2 regions of the Kitasatospora purpeofusca genome follow, and region 2 is predicted to be linked to the other one. Evidence: riboswitches for the same ligand, from Rfam matches in the RefSeq annotation. Region 2 holds a riboswitch; the other holds the start of a gene.
The links. A riboswitch is a leader RNA that binds a small molecule or an ion and turns the genes downstream of it on or off. The one in region 2 is predicted to bind glycine.

Region 1 (7,400 bases), 1.9 Mb from region 2:
GGCGAGGTGACGGCCGGCGCGTAGCCGTGGCCGCTGATCTCCATGTTCCCGTACTGGGCGTCGGCGCTGCCCGGCGTCCCGTGCCACAGCAGCATCCAGACCCGGCCCTCGGCGAGCGCGTTCAGCATCGTCTCGTAGGCCTCGTAGCGCTCCGGCGCCACCTCGCGCAGGGCGCGTTCCAGCGCGCCCGGATCCGGGCGTCCGGTGGGCGCCTGGCCCCAGGGCCCCGGTGCACCGCCAGCTACCGATCCCGCACTCATGCGCCCACCTCGTTGCGCCTCTTCGTTCCTCGTCCGTCACCGGCGGCCCGGCGGCCGTCAGCACGCACCTTATGGGGCACCGTCGACCACCGCCACGCCGACGTGCCAGGGCCCCCGCCGCTCCCCCGCCGAGCATCCGGCCCGACAGGCACCGGACGGACGGCCGGGGACCGGCTCAGCCCCGTACGTGGAAGGGCGCGACCCGGTTCACCATCCACTCGACCACCGGATCGTCCGCGAGGTCGAGCAGTACGAGGTGGACGCCACCGGGCAGCGGCGCGGTTCCCAGCGCGCGCCCCAGCGCCTCGTTCACCGCCCCCGGGTCGGCCGGGGCCGCCGGGTCCAACTGGACGCCCACGAACATCACGGTCGGCTCGCCCTCGACACTGGCCAGCGCCCGCCGGGCGCTCAGCACCCCGGGCAGCAGAGCCAGTTCGGCGCGGCAGGCGGCCAGGAACAGCTCCGGGTCCTCGCCCGGCACCGGCTCGCGCAGCGCCACCCGGCCCCCGGACGGCGCGTCCTGGGCGACGTCCCAGCGGTCCTCGCGCGGCCCCCGGCGCAGCTCGGCCACGCCCTCCGGCGGGACCGGGATGCCCACCGGGGCGTCGGGGTTGACGGCGATGCCGACGCCCAGCGGCAGACCGCGGGCGAACTCCCACACCGGCGCGACCGCGAACGCCATCCCCGGCGCCTGCTGGAGCAGCACCTCCTGGGAGGAGAACACCGGGACGTAGGGGCCGCCGGCCAGTTCGAGGGTCGGCAGGTCCAGCGCCCGCCCCTGCGGGTCGCCGCCGGACGGCAGCGGGATCCACACCTGGCTGCGCGCCAGCACCTCGATCACCCGCGGGGTCGCGCCCGGGTCGCCGAGCGCGGCGGTGAGCACCTGCTCCAGCTCGTTGGCCGGCCACGCGCCGCCGGCCGGCGCCGACTGCGCCCCGCCCCAGCCCTGCTGCTCCACCGGGTTGCCCATCCGCCCCTGTACCGCCCTCCGCTCGCCGATTCCCGCAGCCTAGCGTCCGGGCGGGACGGAACGGGACGCGGAACGGAAGCGGAAGGGCGGCGCGGGGAGGCGGGGCGCGGCAGAGGGAGCGGCACGGGGAGCGGAGCGGGCGTGTGAGGCAGCCCCCTCTCCCGCCAGCGGTGCGGACGTGCCATGATGTGCGCGTCTGCGGTGGCATCCACCCAGGCCCTCCAACTCCATACCGGCCGCTCGAACCCGCGCGGGAGAGTCCGGAGTGCCCCGTCCTGGTGGCACAGCCGGCGCCGAAGGAGCAAGTCCTCCCCGGAATCTCTCAGGCCCCCCTACCGCACGGGTTAGGCAGATCTGGAAAGCGGTGCACGGCCCTGCCGTCCGCCCACCCACGGTGCAAGCCGCCATGCTGTCCTTTGCAGGGCAGTGGACGGTGAAGCTCTCAGGTACGACGACAGATGGGGAGACCCAGCCGCCGCATGCCCGCGCGCAGGGTCCGCCCCGTGCCCGGGCCGGTCCCGGCGTGCGCACCCCTGAGTGCCCCGACCGAGGAGTTCCTGGCCATGTCGTCCCTCCGCCTCACCGCGCTCGACGCGCTGCACCGCGCCCTCGGCGCCACCATGACCGACTTCGCCGGCTGGGACATGCCGCTGCGCTACGGCAGCGAGCGCGAGGAGCACCTCGCCGTCCGCACCAGGGCCGGCCTGTTCGACCTGTCCCACATGGGCGAGATCACCGTCACCGGCCCGCAGGCCGGCGAGATGCTGGACCACGCCCTGGTCGGCTTCGTCTCCGCGCTCGGCGTGCTGCGCGCCCGCTACACCATGATCTGCGCCGAGGACGGCGGCATCCTGGACGACCTGATCGTCTACCGCCTGCGCGAGGACGCCTTCCTGGTCGTCGCCAACGCCTCCAACGCCCAGCTGGTGCTGGACGAGCTGATCGCCCGCGCCAAGGGCTTCAACGCCGTCGTCTCCGACGACCGCGACGCCTACGCGCTGATCGCCGTCCAGGGCCCGGAGTCCACCGCGATCCTGGCCGACACCACCGAGGCCGACCTGCCCGGCCTGAAGTACTACGCGATCCTCCCGGCCCAGGTGGCCGGCCGCGACGTGCTGCTCGCCCGCACCGGCTACACCGGCGAGGACGGCTTCGAGATCTTCTGCAACCCGGGCGACGCCGAGCAGATCTGGCAGGCGCTGACCGCGGCCGGCACCGACCGGGGCCTGATCCCCTGCGGCCTGTCCTGCCGCGACACGCTGCGCCTGGAGGCCGGCATGCCGCTGTACGGCCACGAGCTGTCCACCGAGCTGACCCCGTTCGACGCCGGCCTCGGCCGAGTGGTGCGCTTCGACAAGACCACCAACGAGGGCGCCTTCGTCGGCCGCAAGGCCCTGGAGCGGGCCGCCGCCGAGGCCGAGGCCAACCCGCCGCGGGTCCTGGTCGGCCTGGTCTCCGACGGCAAGCGGGTGCCGCGCGCCGAGTACACCGTGGTCTCCACCGAGGGCGCCCCGATCGGCCGGATCACCTCCGGCTCGCCCTCCCCCACCCTGGAGAAGCCGATCGCGATGGCCTACGTGGACGCGGCGCACGCCGCCCCGGGCACCACCGTCGCGGTGGACGTGCGCGGCAAGCACGAGCCGGTGCAGGTCGTGGCGCTGCCGTTCTACAAGCGCGCCCGCTGACCCCGCTCCCCCACCTTTCCCTCGCGAGGCTCGTCCGCGCCCCGGGCCGCTTCGCCGTACCCGCTTCCCATCCTGGAGAATGACGCCATGAGCAACCCCCAGCACCTGCAGTACACCGAGGAGCACGAGTGGCTGACCACCGCCGAGGCCGGTGAGGTCGCCACGGTCGGCATCACCAAGCACGCCGCGGACGCCCTCGGCGACATCGTCTACGTGCAGCTTCCCGAGGTCGGCGACACCGTGACCGCCGGTGAGACCTGTGGCGAGCTGGAGTCGACCAAGTCGGTCAGCGACCTGTACTCGCCGGTGACCGGTGAGATCACCGAGGTCAACGAGGCCGTCGCCGACGACAACAGCCTGGTCAACAGCGACCCGTTCGAGGGTGGCTGGCTGTTCAAGGTCCGCGTCGAGTCGACCGGTGCGCTGCTGAGCGCCGACGAGTACACCAAGCTCACCAACCCCTCGGCCTGAGCCATCCGGGGCGGCCGCAGCGCGGTGGCCGCCCCGCCCGCCGGCCCTCCTCCCTCTCACTTCCGGGAAGACTCCACCATGACGGTTCTGAACCAGTCCCTGCACGCCCTCGACCCGGAGATCGCCGCCGCGGTCGACGCCGAGCTGCACCGCCAGCAGACCACCCTGGAGATGATCGCCTCCGAGAACTTCGCCCCGGTGGCGGTCATGGAGGCCCAGGGCTCGGTCCTGACCAACAAGTACGCCGAGGGCTACCCCGGTCGCCGCTACTACGGCGGCTGCGAGCACGTCGACGTGGTCGAGCAGATCGCGATCGACCGGATCAAGGCCCTGTTCGGCGCCGAGCACGCCAACGTCCAGCCGCACTCGGGCGCGCAGGCCAACGCCGCCGCGATGTTCGCGCTGATCAAGCCGGGCGACACCATCCTGGGCCTGAACCTGGCCCACGGCGGTCACCTGACCCACGGCATGAAGATCAACTTCTCCGGCAAGCTCTACAACGTGGTGCCGTACCACGTGGACGACAAGTCCGGCCAGGTCGACATGGCCGAGGTCGAGCGCCTGGCCAAGGAGCACCGCCCGCAGCTGATCATCGCCGGCTGGTCCGCCTACCCGCGCCAGCTCGACTTCGCCGAGTTCCGCCGGATCGCCGACGAGACCGGCGCGCTGCTGATGGTCGACATGGCCCACTTCGCCGGCCTGGTCGCCGCGGGCCTGCACCCCAACCCGGTGCCGTACGCGGACGTGGTCACCACCACCACCCACAAGACCCTGGGCGGCCCGCGCGGCGGCGTCATCCTCTCCAAGGCCGAGCACGCCAAGAAGATCAACTCCGCGGTCTTCCCCGGCCAGCAGGGCGGCCCGCTGGAGCACGTCATCGCCGGCAAGGCCGTCGCCTTCAAGGTCGCCGCCTCCGAGGAGTTCAAGGAGCGCCAGCAGCGCACCCTGGACGGCGCCCGGATCCTGGCCGAGCGCCTGCTCCAGGCCGACGTCACCGAGGCCGGCGTCTCGGTGCTGTCCGGCGGCACCGACGTCCACCTGGTCCTGGTCGACCTGCGCAACAGCCAGCTCGACGGCCAGCAGGCCGAGGACCGGCTGCACGAGGTCGGCATCACCGTCAACCGCAACGCGATCCCGAACGACCCGCGCCCGCCGATGGTCACCTCCGGCCTGCGGATCGGCACCCCGGCGCTCGCCACCCGCGGCTTCGGCGCCGAGGACTTCCGCGAGGTCGCCGACATCATCGCCGAGGCCCTGAAGCCGGCCTTCGACGAGACCGTCGCCGCCGACCTGAAGGCCCGGGTCACCGCCCTCGCCGAGAAGTACCCGCTGTACCCGAACCTGTAGGTCCCTCCTGTTCGGCCGCGGGTGACCGGGCTCACGCCGCCCGGACACCGGGGATTCCGGGGCACCGCGCACACTGGAAGGTGCGCGCGGTGCCCCGACCCGTGTCGGTCGCCCGAAACACCACCTCAGCCACTGCCGTCCCTCCCTCCCTGCCGGCACCATCCACGAGACCAGACAAGGACGTCACTCCGTGGCCATCAGCGTCTTCGACCTCTTCTCCATCGGCATCGGCCCGTCCAGTTCCCACACCGTCGGCCCGATGCGCGCCGCCCGGATGTTCGCCCGCCGCCTGAAGTCCGAGGCCCTGCTGGACGAGGTCACGGCCGTCCGCGCCGAGCTGTTCGGCTCGCTGGGCGCCACCGGCCACGGCCACGGCACCGCGAAGGCCGTCCTGCTGGGCCTGGAGGGCTACTCCCCGCGCACCGTGGACGTCGACCGGGCCGACCTCGACGTCGAGCGGATCATCGCCGAGAAGCGACTCAGCCTGCTCGGCACCCACGCCATCGACTTCGACCGCGACACCCAGCTGGTGCTGCACCGGCGGCGCTCGCTGCCGTACCACGCCAACGGCATGACCCTGTGGGCCTACCGGGCCGACGGCTCCACCGTGCTGGAGAAGACCTACTACTCGGTCGGCGGCGGCTTCGTCGTGGACGAGGACGCGATCGGCGCGGACCGGGTCAAGCCCGACGACACCTCGCTCAAGTACCCCTTCCGCACCGGCGACGAGCTGCTCCGGCTCAGCCGGGAGACCGGCCTGTCCATCTCCGGCCTGATGCTGGAGAACGAGAAGGCCTGGCGCAGCGAGGAGGAGATCCGGACCGGGCTGCTGGAGATCTGGCAGGTCATGCAGGAGTGCGTCCGGGCGGGCATGTCCCGCGAGGGGATACTCCCCGGCGGCCTCAAGGTGCGCCGCCGCGCCGCCTCGGGCGCCCGCGCGCTGCGCGCCGAGGGCATCGGCCCGGCCAACGCGATGGAGTGGGTGACCCTCTACGCGATGGCGGTCAACGAGGAGAACGCCTCCGGCCGCCGGGTGGTCACCGCCCCGACCAACGGCGCGGCCGGCATCATCCCCGCCGTCCTGCACTACTACCTGAACTTCATCCCCGGCGCGGACGACGACGGCATCGTCCGCTTCCTGCTCGCCGCGGGCGCGATCGGCATGCTCTTCAAGGAGAACGCCTCCATCTCCGGCGCCGAGGTCGGCTGCCAGGGCGAGGTCGGCTCGGCCTGCTCGATGGCGGCCGGCGGCCTCGCGGAGGTCCTCGGCGGATCGCCCGAGCAGGTCGAGAACGCCGCCGAGATCGGCATCGAGCACAACCTCGGCCTCACCTGCGACCCGGTCGGCGGCCTGGTCCAGATCCCCTGCATCGAGCGCAACGGCATGGCCTCGGTCAAGGCCGTCACCGCCGCCCGGATGGCCCTGCGCGGCGACGGCCGCCACCACGTCTCCCTCGACAAGGCGATCAAGACCATGAAGGAGACCGGCGCCGACATGAAGATCAAGTACAAGGAGACGTCCCGCGGCGGCCTCGCCGTCAACGTCATCGAGTGCTGACACCGGCCCCACTCACGCCCGCGCCCCCGCCCACCGGCGGGGGCGCGGGCGTGAGTGGGGCGGCCGCGCTCCCGCAGGACGGCGGAGAGCGCCCGGCCCCGCGCGACGCCGCCCCGATGCTGATCTCCGCGTGCAGGACGCCGCCGGGGGCGTCGATCCGGAAGTCCTCGCGGGCACCGAAGGCCCGCTGGTAGAAGTCGATCGCCGCCGCGGCGTCGTCGACCATGATGCGCGGGACGACGGCGTAGCGGTAGCGATCGGGCACGACGGAGTCGGTGCCGGCGGCGGCGGTGGTCATGGCGGATCCCCCCTCGATGTCGCCGCCGGCGGTGCGCCGGCGGCCTCGGGACCAAGGCAGGAACTGAAGTCGGCTTCAGGTCAAGGCCGGACGGTCCTCGCGGTCGGGACACCCGCGAGGACCGCCCGCTGCCGGAGGCCCCTCCGCCCGGCCGCTACTTCAGGATCGACCGGGGCACGTCGGTGGCCCGGGTGAAGACCGAGACCGGGATCTGGGTGTCGCAGTACTTGTTACCGGTCGAGACGACGCCGATCACCACGCCGTCCACGACCAGCGGGCCGCCGGAGTCGCCCTTGCAGATGCTGTCGGTCGTGCCGAGCCCCGGCAGGCCGCAGACCTTCAGCAGCGGCGAGGCGTCCGGCTCCGTGTACGGGACGCAGCCGGCCGGCGCCGCGAGGGTGAGCACCGCCTGCTTCAGGTGCGTCCCCGGGCCGCCGTCCCCGGTGCGCCCGTAGCCGTACACGGTGGCCGTGCGGCCGTAGCGGTAGAGCTTCTCGTCGCCCTTCCCCGCCACCCGGACCGTCCGCTGCGGGAGCGGCCGGTCGAGCGTGAGCACCGCCGAGTCGTGGTCCAGGCCGGTCGTGAAGCGGGGGTCGACCTTGAAGCTCTTCACCCGCCGCTCCTGACCGCCGGTGCCGGTGAGGTCGGTCCGGCCCGCGATCGCCCGCAGTGCGGTCGGGTCGTCGGCCTCGGTGACGCAGTGGCCGGCGGTGAGGACCTTGGTGGGGGCGATCAGCGCGCCGGTGCACCACTGCTGGCCGTCTGCCGTCTGCAGGGCGATGACGAAGGGGTTGACCCTGGTGGTCGTGTC
Region 2 (7,400 bases):
AGGACGCCACCGAGGACCAGCGGCAGGCGGGGGCCGCGGCGGGCGATCAGCACGGCGCCGATCGGGGCGGCGACCATCGAGCCGAGGGCGGAGGGCAGCAGCATCACACCGGCGTGCAGCACGGTGGCGGTGAAGCCGTAGTGGGCGAACTTCTCCGGGGTCTGGGCGAAGTTGCTGATCACCATGAACGAGCCGTACATGCCGAAGCCGATGAGCAGGCCGGCCAGGTTGGTGAAGGCGACGGCCGGGCGGGACATCATCTTCATGTCGACCAGCGGGTGCTTGACCTTGACCTCGATGACACCCCAGAGCAGGGCGACCACGGCGGCGACGGCGAACAGGCCGAGGGTCTTGGTGGAGGTCCAGCCCCAGTGGTTGCCCTGGCTGACCGCGACGAGCAGGGCGGAGAGCCAGCCGGCCAGGGTGATGGCGCCGAGCGGGTCGGCGCCGCCCTCCTTGTCGGTGATCGGGTCGCTGGGCACCCGGAAGGCGACCAGGGCGATCGCGAGCAGGCCGAAGGCCAGGCCCATCCAGAAGATCGACTTGTAGCTCCAGTGCTCCAGCAGCAGGCCGGTGGCGACCAGGCCGAGGCCGCTGCCGACGCCCATCGAGGCGCTGATGGCGGCGACGCCGCCGGTCACCTTCTGCTTGGGGAGCTCGTCGCGGACGATGCTGATGGCCAGCGGGAGGACGCCACCGCCGGCGCCCTGGAGGACGCGGGCGACGACCAGCCAGGTGAAGGAGTGGGTCGAGACGGCGAGCGCGGAGCCCGCGACCAGGCCGGCGAGCGAGATCAGCAGCATCGGCTTGCGGCCGCGCAGGTCGCCGAAGCGGCCGAGCAGCGGGGTGAGCACGGCGGCGGACAGCAGATTGGCCGTCATCAGCCAGGTGATGCTGGAGCCGGAGACGCTCAGTTCCTTGGCGAGCGAGGGCAGGATCGGAACGACCGCGGTCTGCACCACGCTGAACGACAGCATCGCCAGGATGAGGGCCGGCAGGACCCGGGCGCTGCTCTGCTTCTCGGTCGTGGTGGTGGGCTGTGGTGCCTCACTCACGGTTGCTTCCTCTCGTACATAGTGAATGAACTGAAGTAACCATGCAGGGAGATACTTCAGTGTGTCAAATATTCATTGGTTAAGCCTTGGCAAAAAGGAAAGACCCCGGCCATGATCGGCCGGGGTCCTGCTGTTCCGTCGGGTCAGGCGAGCGGCCGCAGCGGAGCCGGGCGGGCCTGGTCCTCGACCGCGGGGTGGGCGGCCTGACGCGCCGGCGCATGGGCGGCCGACGGCACCGGGGTCGAGGCGGCCGAGGTGTTGTCGTGGACCTCGACGTGCTCACGGCGCAGCTCGTCCCGGACCACCTCCTCGGCGGTGTACCGCTCGACCACCAGACGGACCCGCTCGATCGGCGCCAGGTACTTGCGGACCACCGGGCGCTCCTCGCGAAGGGTCACCTCCTCCACCGCCTCGGCGATGTCCTTCTCGCTGAGCGCGGCCCGCTCCGCGTCCCCGACCGGCATCCGCTCGACCCGGACCCGCTCGCGGACCACGGCGACCCGCCGCTCCACCGGCTCGCTGGTGACGTACTTGCGCAGCTTGGCGGTGCCCAGCACATGCCACTCGGTGGTGATGTCCAGGCGCTCCTCGCGGCAGGTGATCTCCACCGGGCCGCTGGGGGAGGAGGCGGCGGGGTCGGCCTCGGGGCGCGCGGTGCCCGCGGCGGGGACGGCGGCCGGGGCCGTCGAGGGGGCCGCCGGGGTGTGCGGGCGCGGCTCGGCGGCCTGCTGCGGCGCTGCGGGTGTCGTGGTGGCGGGCAGGGGCGTGGCGAGGGTCCGCACGGGGGCCTCCGGGGCGGGGTCGGACGGCTTGCCGAGGTCGGCGGCCGGGCTCGGGACGGGAGTGGGGGACTGGTGGAGGCCGAGCGGCTTGGCCGGATGCGCGGTGCCCGTGCCGTTGGTCGTGCCGGTGCCATGGGTGCTGCTGGTGCCGTTGGTGGTGCCCGCGGCGTTGGCGGCGGCCGCGCCCACAGCGGCCGTGCCGGCTGCCGTGCCCCGGTCGGCGGTGGTGCCGAAGTCGAGGTCGGACGGTTCGGAGCCCGAGCCGTCACCCGCCGACGGCCGGCCGTCCACCGGGGTGTCCAGCCCGTAGTAGCGGTAGAGCTGAAGCTCCTGGGCGGGCGACAGGTGCTGGCCGACGCCGAAGTCCGGTGATTCCTTCACCAGGGACTTGTCGTACGGCACCCGCAGCTCGTCGCCGGAGAACTCGCTCGTGGTCAGGGGGACGAAGGCGTCCCGGCCGAAGATGCCGGTCCGCACAGCCGCCCACTCGGGGCGGCCGGTGGCGTCGTCGAGATACACCTCGTCGATGGTGCCGATCTTGTCCCCGTTGCGGTCGACCGCCTTGTGGCCGATGAGGTCCCGGGGGTCGATGTCGGTCTGCACTCTTTCCTCCAGTGCGGTGATCCTGCGGAACTCCCGCAGGACGACGGCCGGCCCGCCCGCCCGGTCCGCCACTTCACACCAAAAGCCATGAACCGGACCCGCGCGACCGGGGCGGGGCCGGACGGGCGCGGCGCTGAGCCGTTGGGGGCAGGCCGGGCGAGCGGGCCCCGGCGGCGAAGTGACCGGACGCACCCGTGATCGCCGGGCCTCCCGCTGGTACCCTGGGCGCGACCGCCGAGCCCGCGCGGGAGAGTCCCCGGCAGTGGAAACCGCTGGTCGGGGCGCCGAAGGAGCAACTCCTCCCCGGAATCTCTCAGGCATCCGTACCGTGCGGGATAGGTCACTCTGGAAAGCAGGGCAGGAACGCGGGCGAGGGAGCCGGCGGACCCCACCCTCACCGACGGTGCAAGCCGGCGGGGCGTCCCACGGCGCTCCGCGCGGGCGAAGCTCTCAGGTCCCGATGACAGAGGGGGAGGCCTGTCGGGTTCGTCCGACCGGGTCCTCCGCTGTTGTCCGCAGCGGCGAGGCAGCCCGGCGTGCGCACCCCCGCCGGTCCGTGACCAGGAGGCCTCGACCACCATGAACGCCCAGCCGAACTCGGGACGCCCGACCACCCCCGCGACCCTCACCGAGCTCGAACAGGCCAGCCCCTTCGAGAACCGCCACATCGGCCCCGACGCCGCGGCGCAGGAGAAGATGCTGGCCCACATCGGCTACGGCTCGCTGGACGAGCTGGCCACCGCCGCCGTTCCCGAGGCGATCCGCTCGATCACCGCGCTGGACCTGCCCGACGGCCGCTCCGAGGCCCAGGTCCTGGCCGAGCTGCGCGAGCTGGCCGACCGCAACTCCGTCCTCCGGTCGATGATCGGCCTGGGCTACTACGGCACCTTCACCCCGCCGGTGATCCTCCGCAACGTCATGGAGAACCCGGCCTGGTACACCGCCTACACGCCGTACCAGCCGGAGATCTCGCAGGGCCGCCTGGAGGCGCTGCTCAACTTCCAGACCCTGGTCGCCGACCTGACCGGCCTGCCCACCTCCGGCTCCTCGCTGCTGGACGAGGGCACCGCGGCCGCCGAGGCGATGGCCCTGGCCCGCCGCGTCACCAAGGTCAAGGGCGGTGTCTTCCTGGTCGACGCCGACACCCTGCCGCAGACCGTCGCGGTGATCAACACCCGCGCCGTGCCGACCGGTGTCGAGGTGGTCGTCGCCGACCTGTCGGAGGGCATCCCGGCCGAGATCGCCGAGCGCGGCGTCTTCGGCGTGCTGCTCCAGTACCCGGGCGCCACCGGCGCGGTCCGCGACCTCGCCCCGGTGATCGAGCAGGCCCACGGCCTCGGCGCGATCGTCGCCGTCGCCGCCGACCTGCTCGCGCTCACCCTGCTGAAGTCCCCGGGCTCGCTCGGCGCCGACATCGCCTGCGGCACCTCGCAGCGCTTCGGCGTGCCGATGGGCTTCGGCGGCCCGCACGCCGGCTACCTCGCCGTGCGCGCCGAGTACGCCCGCTCGCTGCCCGGCCGCCTGGTCGGCGTCTCCGTGGACACCCACGGCAACCGCGCCTACCGCCTGGCCCTGCAGACCCGCGAGCAGCACATCCGCCGCGAGAAGGCCACCAGCAACATCTGCACCGCCCAGGTGCTGCTCGCCGTGATGGCCTCGATGTACGCCGTCTACCACGGCCCCGACGGCCTGGCCGACATCGCCCGCCGCACCCACCGCTACGCCGCCGCGCTGGCCGAGGGCCTGCGGGCCGGCGGGGTCGAGCTGCTGCACGGCGAGTTCTTCGACACCGTCACCGCGGTCGTCCCGGGCCGCGCCGCCGGGATCGCCGCCGCCGCCCGCGCCAACGGCATCAACGTCTTCCAGGACGGCGATGACCGGATCTCGGTCTCCACCGACGAGACCACCACCCGCGAGGACCTGGCGGGCGTCTGGGCCGCGTTCGGCGTCGAGGCCGTCGAGGTGGCGGAGAACGCCGACAGCCTGCCGGCCGCGCTGCTGCGCGAGGACGAGTACCTGACCCACCCGGTCTTCCACAGCCACCGCTCCGAGACCGCCATGCTGCGCTACCTGCGCCGTCTGTCGGACCGGGACTACGCGCTGGACCGGGGCATGATCCCGCTGGGCTCCTGCACCATGAAGCTCAACGCCACCACCGAGATGGAGTCGGTGACCTGGCCGGAGTTCGGCCAGCTGCACCCCTTCGCCCCGGTCGACCAGGCCGCGGGCTTCCTCACCCTGATCCGCGGCCTGGAGCAGCAGCTGGTCGAGGTGACCGGCTACGACGCCGTCTCCATCCAGCCGAACGCCGGTTCCCAGGGCGAGCTGGCCGGTCTGCTGGCCGTCCGCGCCTACCACCACGGCAACGGCGACACCCAGCGCGACATCTGCCTCATCCCGTCCTCCGCGCACGGCACCAACGCCGCCTCCGCGGTCATGGCCGGCATGCGGGTGGTCGTGGTCAAGACCCTGGTCGACGGTGACGTCGACGTCGAGGACCTCAAGGCCAAGATCGAGCAGCACCGCGACAACCTGTCCGTGCTGATGGTCACCTACCCGTCCACCCACGGCGTGTACGAGACCCAGATCACCGAGATCTGCGGCCTGGTGCACGAGGCCGGCGGCCAGGTCTACGTCGACGGTGCCAACCTCAACGCCCTGGTCGGCCTCGCCAAGCCGGGCAAGTTCGGCGCGGACGTCTCGCACCTGAACCTGCACAAGACCTTCTGCATCCCGCACGGCGGCGGCGGCCCCGGCGTCGGCCCGGTCGCGGTGCGCGAGCACCTCGCGCCGTACCTGCCGAACCACCCGCTGCAGCCGGAGGCCGGCCCGGCCACCGGTGTCGGCCCGATCTCGGCCGCCCCGTGGGGCTCGGCGGGCATCCTGCCGATCTCCTGGTCCTACGTCCGGCTGATGGGCGGCGAGGGCCTCAAGCGCGCCACCCAGGTCGCGGTGCTGAACGCCAACTACATCGCCAAGCGGCTGGCCCCGCACTTCCCGGTGCTCTACACCGGCCCCGGCGGCCTGGTGGCGCACGAGTGCATCATCGACCTGCGCCCGCTCTCCAAGGAGACCGGCGTGACGGTGGACGACATCGCCAAGCGCCTGATCGACTACGGCTTCCACGCGCCGACCATGTCGTTCCCGGTCGCCGGCACCCTGATGATCGAGCCGACCGAGTCCGAGGACCTGTACGAGATCGACCGGTTCTGCGACGCGATGATCGAGATCCGGGCCGAGATCGAGAAGGTCGGCTCGGGCGAGTGGGACGCCGAGGACAACCCGCTGCGCAACGCCCCGCACACCGCCGCCACCCTGGCCGGCGACTGGGCGCACGGCTACTCGCGGCAGGAGGCGGTCTTCCCGGCCGGCGTGAACCCGGCGGACAAGTACTGGCCGCCGGTCGGCCGGATCGACGGCGCGTACGGCGACCGCAACCTGGTCTGCTCCTGCCCGCCGATGGACGAGTACGGCGTCTGATCCCGGCGCGCCGTCCTGAGCGGACGGCGAAGGCCATGCGACAGGGCCCCGGCGGTGCTTGGCGGTTTCTAGGGGTCGTTGCAACACGTGGTCGGTTGTCTAGGCCGCGAGCAGTTTATGCAGGCGCTCGGCTGGGGTTTCCCAGCCGAGCGTTTTGCGTGGGCGGCCGTTGAGTTCGGCGGCGACGGCGGCCAGCTGTTCGGGGCTGTGGGCGGACAGGTCGGTGCCCTTGGGGAAGTACTGCCGCAGCAGGCCGTTCGTGTTCTCGTTCGAACCGCGCTGCCAGGGACTGGCGGGATCGCAGAAGTAGACCGGGATGTCGGTGGCCAGGGTGAACGAGCCGTGGGCGGCCATCTCGGAGCCCTGGTCCCAGGTCAGCGAGCGCACCAGGTGGCCGGGCAGGGTCTGGACGATGGTCACCAGGGCGTCGCGGACCTGCTCGGCGGTTCGGCCCTCGGCCAGGTGCAGGAGCATCACATAGCGGGTCGCGCGCTCGACCAGGGTGCCGATCGCGGATCCGCCGTCCTTGCCGATGATCAGGTCGCCCTCCCAGTGGCCGGGCACCGCCCGGTCCTCGACCTCGGCGGGGCGCTCGCTGATCATGACCATCGGGGTGACGAACCGCGGCTGGCGGCAGGCCGCTTGGCGGTGCGACTTGCGCCGGGCGCGTCCGGTCCGCAGGGCGGCGGCCAGTTCCCGGCGCAGTTCGCCGCGGCCTTGGACGTAGAGGGCCTGGTAGACCGTCTCGTGGACCACGTGCATCTCCGGTCGATCGGGAAACTGTGCACGCAGAGCCTGGCAGATCTGCTCCGGACTCCACTTCCTGCCCAGATGATGCTGAATGAAGTCCCGCAGTTCGGGGTTCTGGCCGATCTTGCCGGGCTTGGGTCGGGGCCGGCGGGCATCGGCCCGGGCCTGTGCGGCGTGCGGCCGGTATTGGCCGTTGACCGGGTGGCGGTTGCGCGCGATCTCGCGGCTGATCGTGGAGGGGCTGCGACCGAGCTCGGCGGCGATCTTGCGGATGGCGACCTTCTCCCGCAGCCGGTCTGCTATGTGGATGCGGTCGGCCTCGCGCAGGTACCGGGACGGACCGGAAGGCGGCACCTCCACATGGATGGGAGGTACCGCCTTCCTCTGCCCACCGGGCGAGTGATGGCCATTACGCCACTTCTTGCCGGTCCGGACGTTGACGCCGACGATCCGGCAGGCTTCCGTACTGCTGTAGCCCTGCTGCATGAGCCGGAAGTATGCCTCCCGCTCAGCGGTCAGTTTCCTGGTCCCCTGAGGCTTCCGGTCCTTGCGGATCTCGAAGTCCATCGCATCCCCTGAGCTGGGGTGTTGCAACGACTCCTAGAACCCAAGCTTCCGCCGGGGCCCTGCCCTGTGGTGCTCCGTGCTGCCCTGTGATGGTGCCCTGCGGTGCTCGGCCGATCCGGTGGCCGCGGCCTGTGCGGCCGGTGCTGCCGGGGTGCGGCCGGTG

Region 1: it holds a riboswitch for glycine, as region 2 does, so the genes downstream of both, gcvT (glycine cleavage system aminomethyltransferase GcvT) here and gcvP (aminomethyl-transferring glycine dehydrogenase) in region 2, are expected to answer to the same signal.

What each region holds. Positions count from the first base shown of each region.
Region 1 covers NZ_CP108561.1:6,197,220-6,204,619, reverse strand. Annotated here, with positions in the region: gene OG715_RS27275 (enhanced serine sensitivity protein SseB C-terminal domain-containing protein) at 1-128, opposite strand, end outside; gene OG715_RS27270 (enhanced serine sensitivity protein SseB C-terminal domain-containing protein) at 436-1,230, opposite strand; glycine riboswitch at 1,472-1,578, shown strand; gene gcvT (glycine cleavage system aminomethyltransferase GcvT) at 1,794-2,915, shown strand; gene gcvH (glycine cleavage system protein GcvH) at 3,003-3,386, shown strand; gene glyA (serine hydroxymethyltransferase) at 3,465-4,733, shown strand; gene OG715_RS27250 (L-serine ammonia-lyase) at 4,924-6,291, shown strand; gene OG715_RS27245 (VOC family protein) at 6,278-6,589, opposite strand; gene OG715_RS27240 (S1 family peptidase) at 6,744-7,400, opposite strand, start outside.
Region 2 covers NZ_CP108561.1:8,097,118-8,104,517, forward strand. Annotated here, with positions in the region: gene OG715_RS35350 (MFS transporter) at 1-1,055, opposite strand, end outside; gene OG715_RS35355 (PRC and DUF2382 domain-containing protein) at 1,199-2,512, opposite strand; glycine riboswitch at 2,676-2,779, shown strand; gene gcvP (aminomethyl-transferring glycine dehydrogenase) at 3,020-5,920, shown strand; gene OG715_RS35365 (IS30 family transposase) at 6,020-7,237, opposite strand.